3 regions of the Arthrobacter sp. NicSoilB11 genome follow, and region 2 is predicted to be linked to each of the others. Evidence: riboswitches for the same ligand, from Rfam matches in the RefSeq annotation. Region 2 holds a riboswitch; each other region holds the start of a gene.
What was found. Region 2 has a riboswitch for cyclic di-AMP ahead of LDO14_RS04170 (C40 family peptidase). Riboswitches for the same ligand answer to the same signal wherever they lie in the genome.

Region 1: another riboswitch for cyclic di-AMP. It lies ahead of LDO14_RS10890 (LysM domain-containing protein); the one in region 2 lies ahead of LDO14_RS04170 (C40 family peptidase).
Region 3: another riboswitch for cyclic di-AMP. It lies ahead of LDO14_RS03530 (hypothetical protein); the one in region 2 lies ahead of LDO14_RS04170 (C40 family peptidase).

Annotation. Positions count from the first base shown of each region.
Region 1 is NZ_AP024657.1:2,364,335-2,368,521, reverse strand. It holds gene LDO14_RS10895 (protein adenylyltransferase SelO) at 1-796, shown strand, start outside; gene LDO14_RS10890 (LysM domain-containing protein) at 924-1,757, opposite strand; cyclic di-AMP (ydaO/yuaA leader) riboswitch at 1,761-1,931, opposite strand; gene LDO14_RS10885 (lytic transglycosylase domain-containing protein) at 2,204-3,574, shown strand; gene LDO14_RS10880 (TraR/DksA C4-type zinc finger protein) at 3,596-3,955, shown strand; gene LDO14_RS10875 (DNA alkylation repair protein) at 3,952-4,187, shown strand, end outside.
Region 2 is NZ_AP024657.1:878,797-882,983, reverse strand. It holds gene LDO14_RS04180 (HNH endonuclease) at 86-586, opposite strand; gene LDO14_RS04175 (NlpC/P60 family protein) at 855-1,622, opposite strand; gene LDO14_RS04170 (C40 family peptidase) at 1,786-2,463, opposite strand; cyclic di-AMP (ydaO/yuaA leader) riboswitch at 2,534-2,729, opposite strand; gene LDO14_RS04165 (M23 family metallopeptidase) at 2,842-3,663, opposite strand; cyclic di-AMP (ydaO/yuaA leader) riboswitch at 3,674-3,918, opposite strand; gene LDO14_RS04160 (metal-dependent transcriptional regulator) at 4,026-4,187, opposite strand, start outside.
Region 3 is NZ_AP024657.1:725,136-729,322, forward strand. It holds gene upp (uracil phosphoribosyltransferase) at 1-398, shown strand, start outside; gene LDO14_RS03525 (VOC family protein) at 460-885, shown strand; gene LDO14_RS03530 (hypothetical protein) at 973-1,686, opposite strand; cyclic di-AMP (ydaO/yuaA leader) riboswitch at 1,692-1,852, opposite strand; gene LDO14_RS03535 (glycosyltransferase family 39 protein) at 2,060-4,123, opposite strand; gene LDO14_RS03540 (glycosyltransferase family 39 protein) at 4,130-4,187, opposite strand, start outside.

The sequences.
Region 1 (4,187 bases), 1.5 Mb from region 2:
CCTGGAGTTGTTCGCCTCGGTGGTCTCCGCCCAGGCGGACCTGGTGGCCCGGTGGATGCTGGTGGGGTTCGTGCACGGGGTCATGAATACGGACAATATGACCATCTCAGGGGAAACCATCGACTACGGCCCGTGCGCGTTCATGGATGCGTTCAATCCCGCCGCTGTCTACAGTTCCATCGACGTCAGCGGACGCTACGCCTACGCCAACCAGCCGGTGCTGGCCGAATGGAACCTTGCACGGCTGGCGGAGGCAATGCTGCCGCTGATCGACGGGGACCAGGAAAAGGCGGTTGCCCCCGCGGTGGAGGTACTTGGCGGATTCCGCGGACAGTACAGCCAGGCGTGGTCCGGCGGCATGAAGGCCAAGCTGGGCCTGTCGGGGGATGCGGACAGCGACGCCGCCTCCGCCCTGGTGGACGGTGCCATTGCCATCCTGAAGGACGGGCCGGTGGACTACACCTTGTTCTTCCGGAACCTGGGCAAGGCCGCGCGGGGGGACCTCCGTCCCGTGCGCGGCATGGTCCTGGACCTTGCAGCGTTCGACGCCTGGGCGGAGCGGTGGCAGGCCCTGGGGCCCGACGCGGAACTGATGGACAGCGTGAACCCTGCCTATATTCCGCGGAACCACCTCGTGGAAGAGGCGCTGTCCGCCGCCACTGACGGAAACCTGGCTCCCCTGCAGCAGTTGCTCGAGGCCGTCGGCAGCCCCTTCGCCGAGCGGCCGGGCCTGGAACGCTACGCCGAAGGTGCCCCTGAGGATTTCGGCACCTACATGACCTTCTGCGGGACGTGACTGCCTCAGCGGTACGGTGCGGAAATGACAGGAGGGCGGCAGCCGGGAATACCCGGCTGCCGCCCTCCTGTTTAAGAACAGCTTTGCTGTTTAATACCAGCCTGCTGCTGCCAAAGCGTTGCGAAGGCTAGGCTACGCGGACTGCGGAGTAGCCGCCGAGCCAGCTGATGGAGTGGACCTCGGTGCTGTAGCCGTTGACGCCGCCGCTCACAACCTGGCCGTTGCCGGCGTACACGCCCACGTGGCCGGAGGTGATGATCAGGTCGCCGGGGGCGGGAGCGCCGACAACGGTTCCGTACTGGAAGAACTGCGTCGGGGCCAGGTCGCCGACGGACTTGCCGACGGAGCGCAGGGCCTTCTCAACCATTGCGGTGCAGTCCTGGTTCACGCCGACCTGGCTGTAAGCGGATGCCAGGATGGCAGCGCCGGTCCCGGTGCCGGTGGACGCCGCCGGGGCGGCTGAGGCGTAGGACATGTTCATGCCGGTGTTTGCCGGTGCGGTTGCGGCTGCCGTCTGGACGGGAGCTGCTGCCGGCGCCGGGGCTGCGGTGTGGCCAGCGCCGGGGATCTTGATCTGGTCACCGGGGTAGATGATCGAGGACAGTCCCAGTCCGTTGGCGGCCAGGACGTCGTTGAGGCTGACGCCATGGGCGGCCGCGATGGCCCCGATGGTGTCGCCGGACACCACCGTGTGGACGGTTCCTGCTGCTGCGGCGGGTGCTGCTGCCGGGGCAGGTGCGGAGTATGCCTGGACGCTGGTGTTCTCAGTGGTGTCCGGGCCGGTGACACCTGCATGGGCGGGGGCTCCGACGCCAAAGGCAATACCGGACGCTGCAGCAACGGCAAGCGCCGGACGGCCCAGCGAACGGGCCTGGGACTTGGCGGTTACGGCGAGGCCCTCGAGCACAATGGAGCGGGCCGGAGTCGCGCGGTGACGGGCAGTGGTGGAAATTTTTGACACAGTTGATCGCCTCTCCCATGCCTGCGGGGTGAGCTGTCGGGTTCGGGCTGGAGATACCCGGCCGGTAGCTGGCTCCGCGGGCGGAGGCGCTAACGACTTAACCCCAAGGCCACATGTGGCCGTAGAAACTTGGTTCCCCCGTCCCTGCCAAACGGAAAGCGGTTGAATCCCATGATCAGCGGCAGGGCTCGGCATGCTGACGGGAATGTCCCGTCTGAGAGGGACACCAAACGACCATAACCCGCGCTGCCCCCGATTGTCACATTTGGATAACATACGAGGCTCCCCTCTCAATTGCGCAAACGTCTTGATGTACTTCGCATTTCGGGCGGTGACCTCGACCAATGCAGGCAGGGTCTTTATCGCTGCAAACGGTAACAATGTGGCCACGGACGCGCCCTCGGGGGCCGCGCCGGACGGTAAGCTTCGGGACTATGCCCCTGTTCGTGACCAGCCGAGGGATCCCGCTCCTCGGTGGCGTGCTGGCCATCGCCCTGGCCGCCGCCACCGTGCTGCCGGCCGCAGCGGAGGAGCCGCCGCCGGGCGGATATCCCTCCTGGTCGGATGTGCAGCAGGCGCAGTCGTCCGAAGCGGCAAAAGCTGCAGAAATTGCCACCATCGACGGGCTCTTGACCGGCCTGCAGGCGCAGTCGGAGGCAGCCGGGGACGCAGCCGTACGGTCGGCCGCCGAATACGCTGCCGCGGATGCAGAGCTCCAGTCAGCCACATCACGCCTGGAAACCCTGTCCGCACGGGCCGCCCGCGCAAACGACGAAGTGGCCCGGTACCGGAAGGACCTCGGGGCCCTGGCCGTGCAGTCGTACAAGACAGGCGGGACCAACGCCGGGTTCTTCGTGGCGCTGGACGCCCTGGGGACCAACAGCGTCCAGGGCCTCAACGTCGTCAAGCTCGTGGGGGACAAGACGGCCGCGTTGGTGGTCAAGGCGGCGGCGGCCGGAAAGGTATCCGCTGCCCTGGTGGAACAGGAAAAGGTTGCCAGGAGCGAACGGGAGCGCCTGTCCGGGGAGGCAAGGGCAAAAGCCGAGGCAGCCAGTTCCGCCAGGGACGCACTGGCACGGCAGGTGGCCGAGGAGCAGCGGCACGGCGGCGAGCTAACGGCCCAGCTTGCCGCCCTGAAAGGGACGACGGCGCCGCTTGAGGGGGAGTACCGCCAAGGCCAGGCTGCGCTGGCTGCCTACGAGGCGGCCCAGGCGGCCAAGCGCGCCGCAGCGGAGGAGCAGGCCCGCCGCCAGGCCGAAGCGGCCGCCAGGGCCGCCGCGGCGGCCGCCCAGCAGCCCAGGCCGCCCGCACCAGCCGCCCCAGCCGCCGTGGGCGGCAATCCTGTCCCGGTGAATCCAGCCCCTGCCAATCCTGTCCCGGCCAACCCTCCGCCGGCCAACCCTCCGCCGGCCAACCCTGTCCCTTCCGTTCCGGAGGCGCCGCCAGCCGAGCCGGCCCTGCCCAGCCCGCCCGCCGTCGTCGTGCCTTCCATTCCCGGCGGAGCGGTCAACGATCCGGCAGGGGCGAAAAGCTACGCGTCCGGACGCCTTGCCGCTTTCGGCTGGGGCCAGGACCAGTTCCTGTGCCTGGCCCAGTTGTGGACCAAGGAATCCAACTGGCTGACCACCGCCACCAACGCGTGGTCCGGGGCCTACGGAATTGCCCAGGCACTGCCGCCCGGCAAGTATGCCAGCGCCGGGAGCGACTGGCTGACCAGCTACCGGACGCAGATCGAATGGGGCCTGGGCTACATCCGTGACCGCTACGGGTCGCCCTGCGGGGCATGGAACCATTCCGTATCCCTGAACTGGTACTGACTGACGCGCTAGGCTTTCCCCATGCCAGATTTCGGACGGTTCCGTGCACTGCTCGAAGAGGAGCGGACGCGGCGGATGGCGCTGCTGCCGGCGCTGCGGGCGGACATCGACGCTGCGAATTCGGCCCGCCAGGACTCCAACGTCGACGACGAACACGATCCGGAGGGCGCCACGATCGCCTTCGAGCTGTCACAGGCATCGGCGCTGCTGAAACAAAGCTCGGCGGGGCTGGACCAGATTGAAGCTGCCCTGGCCCGGCTGGCCGCGGGGACCTATGGCATCTGTGCGGTGTGCGGGGAACCCATCGCCGAGGGCAGGCTGGAAGCCCGGCCCTGGACCCCGTTCTGCATCCACCACGCCTCCGCGGGGCGCGCGCGGTGACCGGCACAGCGGACGTGGTGTCCGCTGCGGCGGAATTTGTTGACCGTACCCTCCAGAATGAGGGCGCCTGGTACCGCGCGGACGACGTCGCACACCGCCTGGGCGGTGTGCTGGCCTCGTATGGTTCCTCCGTGGGCGCCGTCCGTGGAACTGTGCGCGACGCCCTGCGCAAATTCAAGGACCTGGACCACGACGCAACCGTGATGCTGGCCTCTGCCCTCTGGGGACAGCC
Region 2 (4,187 bases):
TAGCGACCGGCAGCGTAGGGGCCGCACTGCGGGTCAGAACGTCCGGCGCACCGGAGCATCACGGCAACTCAGGCAGCGCGGGGTGTCAGGCGGCGCGTTCCGGAAGCAGGAAGGGGTCCCAGGCCGGCGTGGGCTTCTCCAGTTCCTTGATCTGCCAGATGGTTCCGTGCGGCGGTTCGGGCACGAACCGCAGGGTCCATCCCATCTCCGCTGGAGTGTGGTCGCCCTTGACGTTGTTGCAGCGCAGGCAGGCGGCCACCAGGTTCTCCCACGAATCGGCCCCGCCCCGGGACTTGGGGTGAACATGGTCAATGGTGTGCGCCGCTTTCCCGCAGTAGGCGCATTTATGCCCGTCGCGCCGGAGTACGCCCCTGCGGCTGACGGCCGTGGAGTGGTTGTACCGGGGCCGGATGTAGCGGTTGAGGAGGATCACGGACGGGCGGCCCAGAATGTCAGTAGGGCCCACCACGGGGTCGTCACCTTCGGCCACCACACTTGCCTTGCCTGTGAGCACAAGCACCAGCGCCCGGCGGAAAGTAATAACCGCCAGCGGTTCATATCCAGCATTCAGAACGAGAGTGCGCATGCACTTACCTCTTCACGGCCGCACCCGTCAGGGGCACGAGGGCCGGCTGCCCTCGGCATGTCCGGGCTATGGATCGACATCACAAGAGTAAACAAAGAAGTGCAGAATCGGGTAATCGCCACTCTGGAGCAGGACAACGGCTGGACACCGCGGGAGGGTCGGCCGCGGGCGGCGCGGGCCGATTAAGCGCGAAGGACCCCCACCGGGATGGCGGGGGTCCTTGGGGGCATTGCCAGGCCTGCGGCCGTTCAGGCCTGCCTTGGGATGCTTAGTTGACGCGGATGAACACGGGGCCGGAACCCACGTTTGCGCTGAAGACCACAGTCTGGTTTCCGTTGTAGCCGCCGTGGACTGCCATGCCGTTTCCGGCGTAGACAGCAATGTGGGCCATGCCCGCGCCGCCGTCAGCGTAGTAGATCAGGTCGCCCGGCTGCGCTTCGGCTGCACTCACGGTGCGGCCCAGGGACAGGTAGCCGGCGGGCCAGTCATGGAAGTGGATGCCGACGGCGGCCAGCGAGTTGGTGACCAGCATGGTGCAGTCCTGCATAACGCCGAGCTGGGCGTAGGCGGCCGAGAGGATTGCAGCGCCCTTGCCGCTGGCGGAAGCCTGGGCAGCGGGAGCGGCCGGAGCAGCAGCGGTGGCAACCTTGGCGGTGACCTTGGGAGCCGCAACGGGCTCGGCGGCAGGAGCAGCTTCCTGCACCTCGACCTGGGGCTCAGGCTCGGCGACGGGAGCCGGCGTGGTGGTGACAGCGGGCTTCTCGTAGCTGATGGCGATGGTGGAAGCCGCGGAAATCGGGGCGTCGATTGCGGATTCAACTTCCAGTGCGGACGCCGGAGCGGAATCACGCTTGACGTTGGCGTCGGCAGCGTTGGCCGCGATGCCGCTGGTCAGGACCAGGCCGGAAGCGGCAGCGATAACCGCAGCCTGGCGGCCCATGCCGCCTGCGTTGTCGCTGACGGCCTTTGCAATAACAGCGATCGAGTTGGTTTTGGTGACCTCGGCGCGATGCCGTGCGGTGGCACGAGTCGTCATCAGTTCTCTCTTTCGTTTTTCCCTCAAACCGCTTGTAGGCAGGCGAAGGTTGTTGGACGCGCCGGCATCTTGGGGGTACGTCGGCGCGTCCCGAACGGGGATGTGGTTTCTAGCGAAAAAGCCTTGGGCAAAGAAATAGCCCTTGGAGCGTTAAGCCCAAGAACTAGTTGCCGTAGTGGTAGTACGAGGAGGTGCCAGTGGCTGCAGGCGAGTGGAGCAGCGTGCCCTGGGAGGGGTTGAGTGCGCTGATCATCATGCCGTTGCCGACGTAGATGCCGACGTGCGCGCCACCGTTCTGGACAACCAGGTCACCCGGCTGCGGGGTGGAGGTGGGAGTCATGATGCTCCACGCATTGGTGCGGGGGATGCTGATTCCGGCCTGGGCGTAAACCCACTGCACGAACCCGGAGCAGTCCCAGCCGGTGACCGGGCTGGTGCCGCCCCACACGTAGGAGTGGCCGATGCCGGTGTAGGCGATGGCAGCGATGCCCGAGGTTGCCGCAGCGGATACGGTCTCCGCCGTCTTGGCGGCCGGAGACGCCTCCTGGCCTGCAGTGGTGGCGCGGTTCGCCGAGGCCGTGGACTGGGTACGCACCGCTTCCACCTTCGGAGCAGCGGTGGTCTTGACGACCGGACGCTCGAAGGACACCGTGGCCGTGGGTGCGGCCGTGACAGCGAGGGCTGCCTGGGACGAGCCGGACTCGGTGGAGGCAGAGACACCGGCCGTGGTGTCAGCTGCCGTGGCGGGCAGGCCCATGCTCAGGATGAGGCCGGAAGCCGCTGCCACAACGGCAGCCTGGCGGCCTACGGTCCCGGCATTTGCACTGACGGCCTTGGACATGGCGTCCAGGGGGTTGGTGCGAACCGTTTGCGCACGGTGGCGCGCAGAATGATGGCGTGAAGACACGAAGGTAGCCTCTCCCAATGCCTGCGAGGTGAGCTGTCGGATTCGGATGGGAGTCACCCGGCCACGCTGCTTCCTGGGAAGCTTGTGACTTAACCCCAAGGCCTTCTGAACATGAAGGCCAAAATTGGTTCCCCCGCCCCTGCCAGACGATGAAATGCGAACGGACCTTGAGCGGTGGCAGAGTTAGGCAATCCACTCAAGAGCGTCAACTTCGGAAAAGTTGACGCGAGTTAGACGGTACAGCAGTTTTGCTTCAATGTCACATTCAGGTCACGGCGCGTCGCGGACATGTGAGAGCGGGCAACCATTTGGCTACAGCCAGCCCATGGGATCGACAACTTCGCCATTGACCTGCACCTCGAAGTGGAGGTGGCAGCCAGTGGATGCGCCCGTGGTACCGCTCAGTGCCACCACGTCCCCGCGGGAGACGGTCTGGCCCACCTTGACGTTGAAGGACGAGAGATGGTTGTAGGTGGTCTCCAGCCCGTTGCCGTGGTCAATGACCACGCGGTTTCCGCCACCGAACTGGTGCCAGCCGGCAAAGGTCACGGTACCTGTCGCGGCGGCCAGGACCGAGGTCCCGCACTGCGCCACGAAGTCCTGGCCCCGGTGGAAGTCTCCGGAGCCTCCGGTGATCGGACTGACCCGGTAGCCGAAGGGGGAAGCGGTGGTGAGGGAGGCGAGGGGTGCAGCCAGGGTGCCGGCCGAAGCGGCACGCGTGACGGAGCCGGCGGACTGGGCGCTCAGGAGTTGCTTCAGCTTCCCGTCCGGGTCGGCCTGGGTCACCACGGCCGACCGGCTGAAGTCGATCTGTGCTCCGACATCGGCCGAGATCTGGGGCTGGGGGCTGACGGCGGACGCGGCCATGGGGGCACTGCCGGCGGCATCCGTGGCCATGACGGGACTCGTGGCGGGCACCGTGACCGTCAGCACCAGGCCTGTGGCGGCAAGGGCAATGCCGGCTTTTTGGCCAATACCGCTGGCGGCGGCAAACTCCGTCATCTGCCGGAAGGGACCCCGGCGGCGGCGCGCGTCACGATGCAGGTCGCGGGGGCGCTCCGCTGCGACAACTTCGGCAACCCGGGGTGCCGAAGGGGGGCCGGCCGCGCGGCGGCGGCCCCGGGAGGTCTGCATGGTCAAGAAGGGTTCCTCTCTGGAAGAAGCCTGCGGAGTTAGCTGTCGGATTCGGGTCAGAGAGATCAAAGACCCGGTCCGCCGTAGGCAAGCTTCTGCACAGGGGGTATTCCCGGAAGAATCCTTCACTGGAGAGGCTTGCTGCTGACGGACTTCACCCCAAGGCAGTCCCCCGCTGCCGCTTGTGGTTCCCCCGCCTCTGCCAGTAACGACTCGTGCACCTGACCCGCTGGCAGAGCTCGGCTCCGGATCAGGTAACGCTTATGTATCAACGCTTGGTTCCACTATAGGGGCTTAAGACCCTAGGTAACAATTCCGTTACCTTTGCGTGGTTGCCCCTCTATGGGGTATGGGCGTCCCGATCAGGGCTGGCTGATGGCCACGAAGACGTGGGCGGCAACCTCGGGCGGCAGCTCCAATGCGCCTTCGATTCCGGGGACCCGCACGGAGATGTATTCGCCCACGCGTTCCAGCGCCACGGCGGCACCCGGCCGGATACCGCCCTCGTCCAGCTGCGCCAGCAG
Region 3 (4,187 bases), 150 kb from region 2:
GCCTGGGAATGCTGGAAGGCATGACCAAGCTGGTTCCCACCGCTGAAGTGGGTTTCCTGGGCATGGCCCGGGACGAGGAGACACTGGACATCATCACCTACGCGGAGCGCCTGCCGGAGGACCTCACCGGCCGCCAGGTTTTCGTCCTGGACCCCATGCTGGCCACGGGCGGAACCCTGCGCGAAGCCATCAAGTTCCTGTTCAAGCGCGGCGCTTCCGATGTCACCTGCATCTGCCTGCTGGCCGCCCCCGAGGGCCTGGCGCGGCTGGAGGAGGAACTGTCAGGGGCCAACGTGCACATCGTCCTGGCCTCCATCGACGAGAAGCTCAACGAGAAGTCCTACATTGTCCCCGGGCTGGGCGACGCCGGCGACCGCCTCTACGGCATCGCCGGGTAGCACTTCGGCCCTGTTTGAACGGGCTCTTTCCCAACGGGTGTCCCGCCGCTAGCCTGTGCGGATGGACTGGAAACTCGAGCTTGTCTTTGTCCCCGTATCCGACGTTGACCGTGCCAAGGACTTCTACGTCAACAAAGTGGGCTTTAACGCCGACTACGACGAGCGGCCGTCGGACTCCATCCGCTTTGTGCAGTTGACGCCGCCGGGCTCGGCCTGCTCCATCTGCATCGGCGAAGGACTCGTCGACGCCCCGCCCGGCACGGGCTCCAACCTGCAGATGGTGGTCGACGACATCAATGCGGCGCATGACCAGCTCAAGAGCAACGGCGTGGATGTCAGCGATGTGGACGTCCAGGACTGGGGCCACTTTGTGTACTTCGCCGATCCGGACGGAAACAAGTGGGCTGTCCAGTACATCCCGTGGCGGAACGCCGGGCAGGGCGCTGGCGGGAACACCGGACAGGGCGCCGGACCGGGCGCTGGTTAACCAAATCGGCGGCCCGCATCATGATGATGCGGCCCGCCGCTTTGGTGCAGTCCCCCCGGCATCGCTGCCGCCGGGGGGGAGGAGTGCCTAGTACCAGTTGTGGGCCAGGTGGAAGTTCAGGGCACCACAGGGCGACTGGTAGCTCTTTTTGATGTAGTCCAGGCCCCAGTTGATCTGCGTGCGGTAGTTGGTGAGGTAGTCCGCGCCGGCGCTTGCCATCTTCTCAGCGGGCAGGGACTGGACGATGCCGTATGCCCCGCTGCTGGAATTGGTGGCCGTGGTGGTCCAGTCGGACTCCTTGGTCCACAGCGTCTGCAGGCACTGCATCTGGTCCGGTCCCCAGCCAAACACCCCCAGCTGGCTGGCGGCGTACGCCTGGGCGCCTGCAGGATCGTTAACCGCGACGGCGCGAGCCGGCTCAGGTGCGGGGGCGGGCTCAGGCGCCGGGGCCGGGGCAGGCGCTGCGGGTGCTGCCGGTGCCGCTGCGGGGGCCGGTTCAGCTGCCTGCGGTGCCACGCTGATGGCAGCGGGCGCGGGGCTTGCTGCCGGGTTGGAGCGGATCTCGCTCTTCTCGATGCTCATTTGAGCGTCTGACGCCGTCGTGGAAGGGTTGGACGCGGTGGATGACACCGGAGTCATGCTGCTGGTGGCCTGTCCTGCCGCGCCAACCCCCACCAGCACCGCGCACGATGCTGCAAGGACAGCGGCGCGCTGGCCCAGGGTGGTCTTCTTGGCCTGCTGCGCGGCCCTGTGTTTAGCCTTGGCCTGCAGCAGGCGTGCTTCTGCCGTGTTTTTGGACATGATTGATCGCCTCTCACACCTGCGGAGTTAGCTGTCGGGTTCGGATGAGGGCATCCGGCCATACGGAAAGATCACGTACTGGCTTAACCCCAAGGGCATTCAATGCCCGGGACGGTGGGTCCCCCGCCTCTGCCGTAGCTCAATCGGAATCCGGGGAAGCGGCAGAGCTTGGCGTCGACCCGGGATATGCGGCCCGAACGGGGGCCGCACCCAATCGACGCTACAGGAAGTGCACGCGAAAGTCACATTTAGGTAACGGAAGTCACGATCCTCAGCGCGTTGATTTGCCGGATTCCCCGTTCGTAACCTCGGTCCCATTGGGGTATGGCCGCCCCATTTCATGAGCGCAGCGCGCCGACCGTTACAGTTCCCGTTACCCAGCCAACAGGTAGACGGTGGTGCCGCCAATGCTCTGCGCCGTGAAGTTGTTCGCCACCCACTGGGCGATCTGGGCGGCAGCGTCCGAACCGGTACTGGCCCGGATGGTTCCGCCTGTGATGAAGTAGTGGATCTTTCCCTGGGACACCAGATCCTGGAACTCCGCCAAGGTAGGGGCGGGATCTGTGCCGTTGAACCCACCCACCGCCATGACCGGCAGTTCCGTTGCCAACTGGTAACCGGCAGCGTTGTTCGAACCCACCACTGCCGCTGCCCAGGTGTAGCCTGAGGCGCCATTCCTGAGTGCTGCCACGAGTTCCGCGGACGGCGTTGGGGCGCCCAAGAGGCCTCCCAAGGCTCCGCCTCCGCGACCACTTGCAGCAGCGGTTCCGCCGGGAAGTGTTCCTCCGGGCGCGCCCTGCTGGCGGGCCGTGTTTCCCTGGGTTGCTGGCTGCCTGGTGCTGCCTGTCCCGGTCCCGCCAAGGCCGGTCCGGCCAGGGCCCGTCCCGCCAGGGGCGAAGCCCGACGAGGGCCCGGCACTGACGATCGCCCCGCTGTGCGTTGTCGACGCCGTGGAAAGGGAGTACGCCAGCGGCCCGGTGAGCGACGCCGCAATGGCGAGCGCCGCCGTCGTCCGCTGCACGGCACGCCAGCGCAGGAACCTGCCGAACGCCACGCCCGCTGCGGCCGCCAAGCCTCCGGAAAGGACCAGCCAACGCAGCCACGCGCCGTAGGCGGACGTGGTGCCCAGCAGCTGGAAGGCCATCAGGGCGGCCGCGGCCACCGCTGCGGCCAGCAGGAGTGCGGCGGGTGGCTGCTGCCGGTGCTGCCACAGGAGGACCGTGCCCAGCCCCGCAAGCCCGGCGATCCCCGGCGCCAGCGCCACGGCGTAGTAAGGGTGGATGATGCCGGCCATGAAGCTGAAGACCAGGCCCGTCACCAGCACCCACGAGCCCCAGATGATGACGGCGGCGCGCACCGCATCGGTCCGCGGGGCCCGCCGGCCCAACCACAGCAGGCCCGCCGCAAGGATCAGGGCGGACGGCAGCAGCCACGCGATCTGGCCGCCGAACTCGCTGTTGAACATCCGGAGCAGCCCGGGATCTCCCCAGCCGTTGCCGCCGCCCACACTGCCGGTCTCGTCGCCCGTCAGCCGGCCCAGCCCGTTGTAACCCAGCGTGAGCTCCAGGATGGAGTTGTTTTGCGATCCGCCGATGTAGGGACGCAGGCCGGCCGGCGTCAGCTCCACCGCCAGGAGCCACCACCCGGCGGAGGCCACCATGGCCGCTCCCGCCGCGGCCAGCCGGAGCAGGCGCCGCGGGAGACTGTGCGGGCCTGCCAGCGCGTAGGCGATTGCGAATCCCGGAACCACCAGCAGGACCTGCAGCTGCTTGGCCAGGAAGCCGAAGCCCAGGAACACTCCGGCAAGCAGGAGCCAGCGCAACCGGTCCTCCTGGACTGCACGGAGGACCGCGTAGGCGGCTGCCGTCATGAGCAGCACCAGCAGGGCGTCCGGGTTGTTGAAGCGGAACATCAGCGTGGCAACGGGGGTGAGGGCCAGGACGGCCGCGGCGATCAGTCCTGCGCGGTGCGCCAGGCGTGGATCGGCCGTGGCAGGCGACGCGGCCCGCCGTACGGCCAGGTAAAGCAGCCAGGCGGTGCCGACGCCCATCAGTGCCTGGGGGACCAGGATGCTCCAGGAACTGAGGCCGAAGATCCGGACGGACAACCCCATGATCCACAACGACGCCGGCGGCTTGTCCACCGTGATGGCGTTGGCCGCGTCGGAAGAGCCGAAAAACCAGGCCGTCCAGTCCTGCGATCCGGCCTGGGCCGCGGCGGAATAGAACGCGTTGGCCCAGCCGGATGCTCCAAGGTTCCACAAGTACAGCACGGCGGTCCCGGCCAGCACCGCTGCCAGTTCCAGCCCCCGCCGGAGCGCCCGCGGGTCCGGCCGGTAGCAGGCCGGGACAGGATGATGCGCGGCGGCAGGAGCGCCGGCAGGGTGTCCGGTGTGGACCGACGCAGTGTGGACGGACGCTGGGTAGTGGCTGGCCATGGAGTCCTACTTGGTGAGTTGGTACACGGTGGAGTTGCCTACGGTCTGGGCCTGGAAGTTGGCC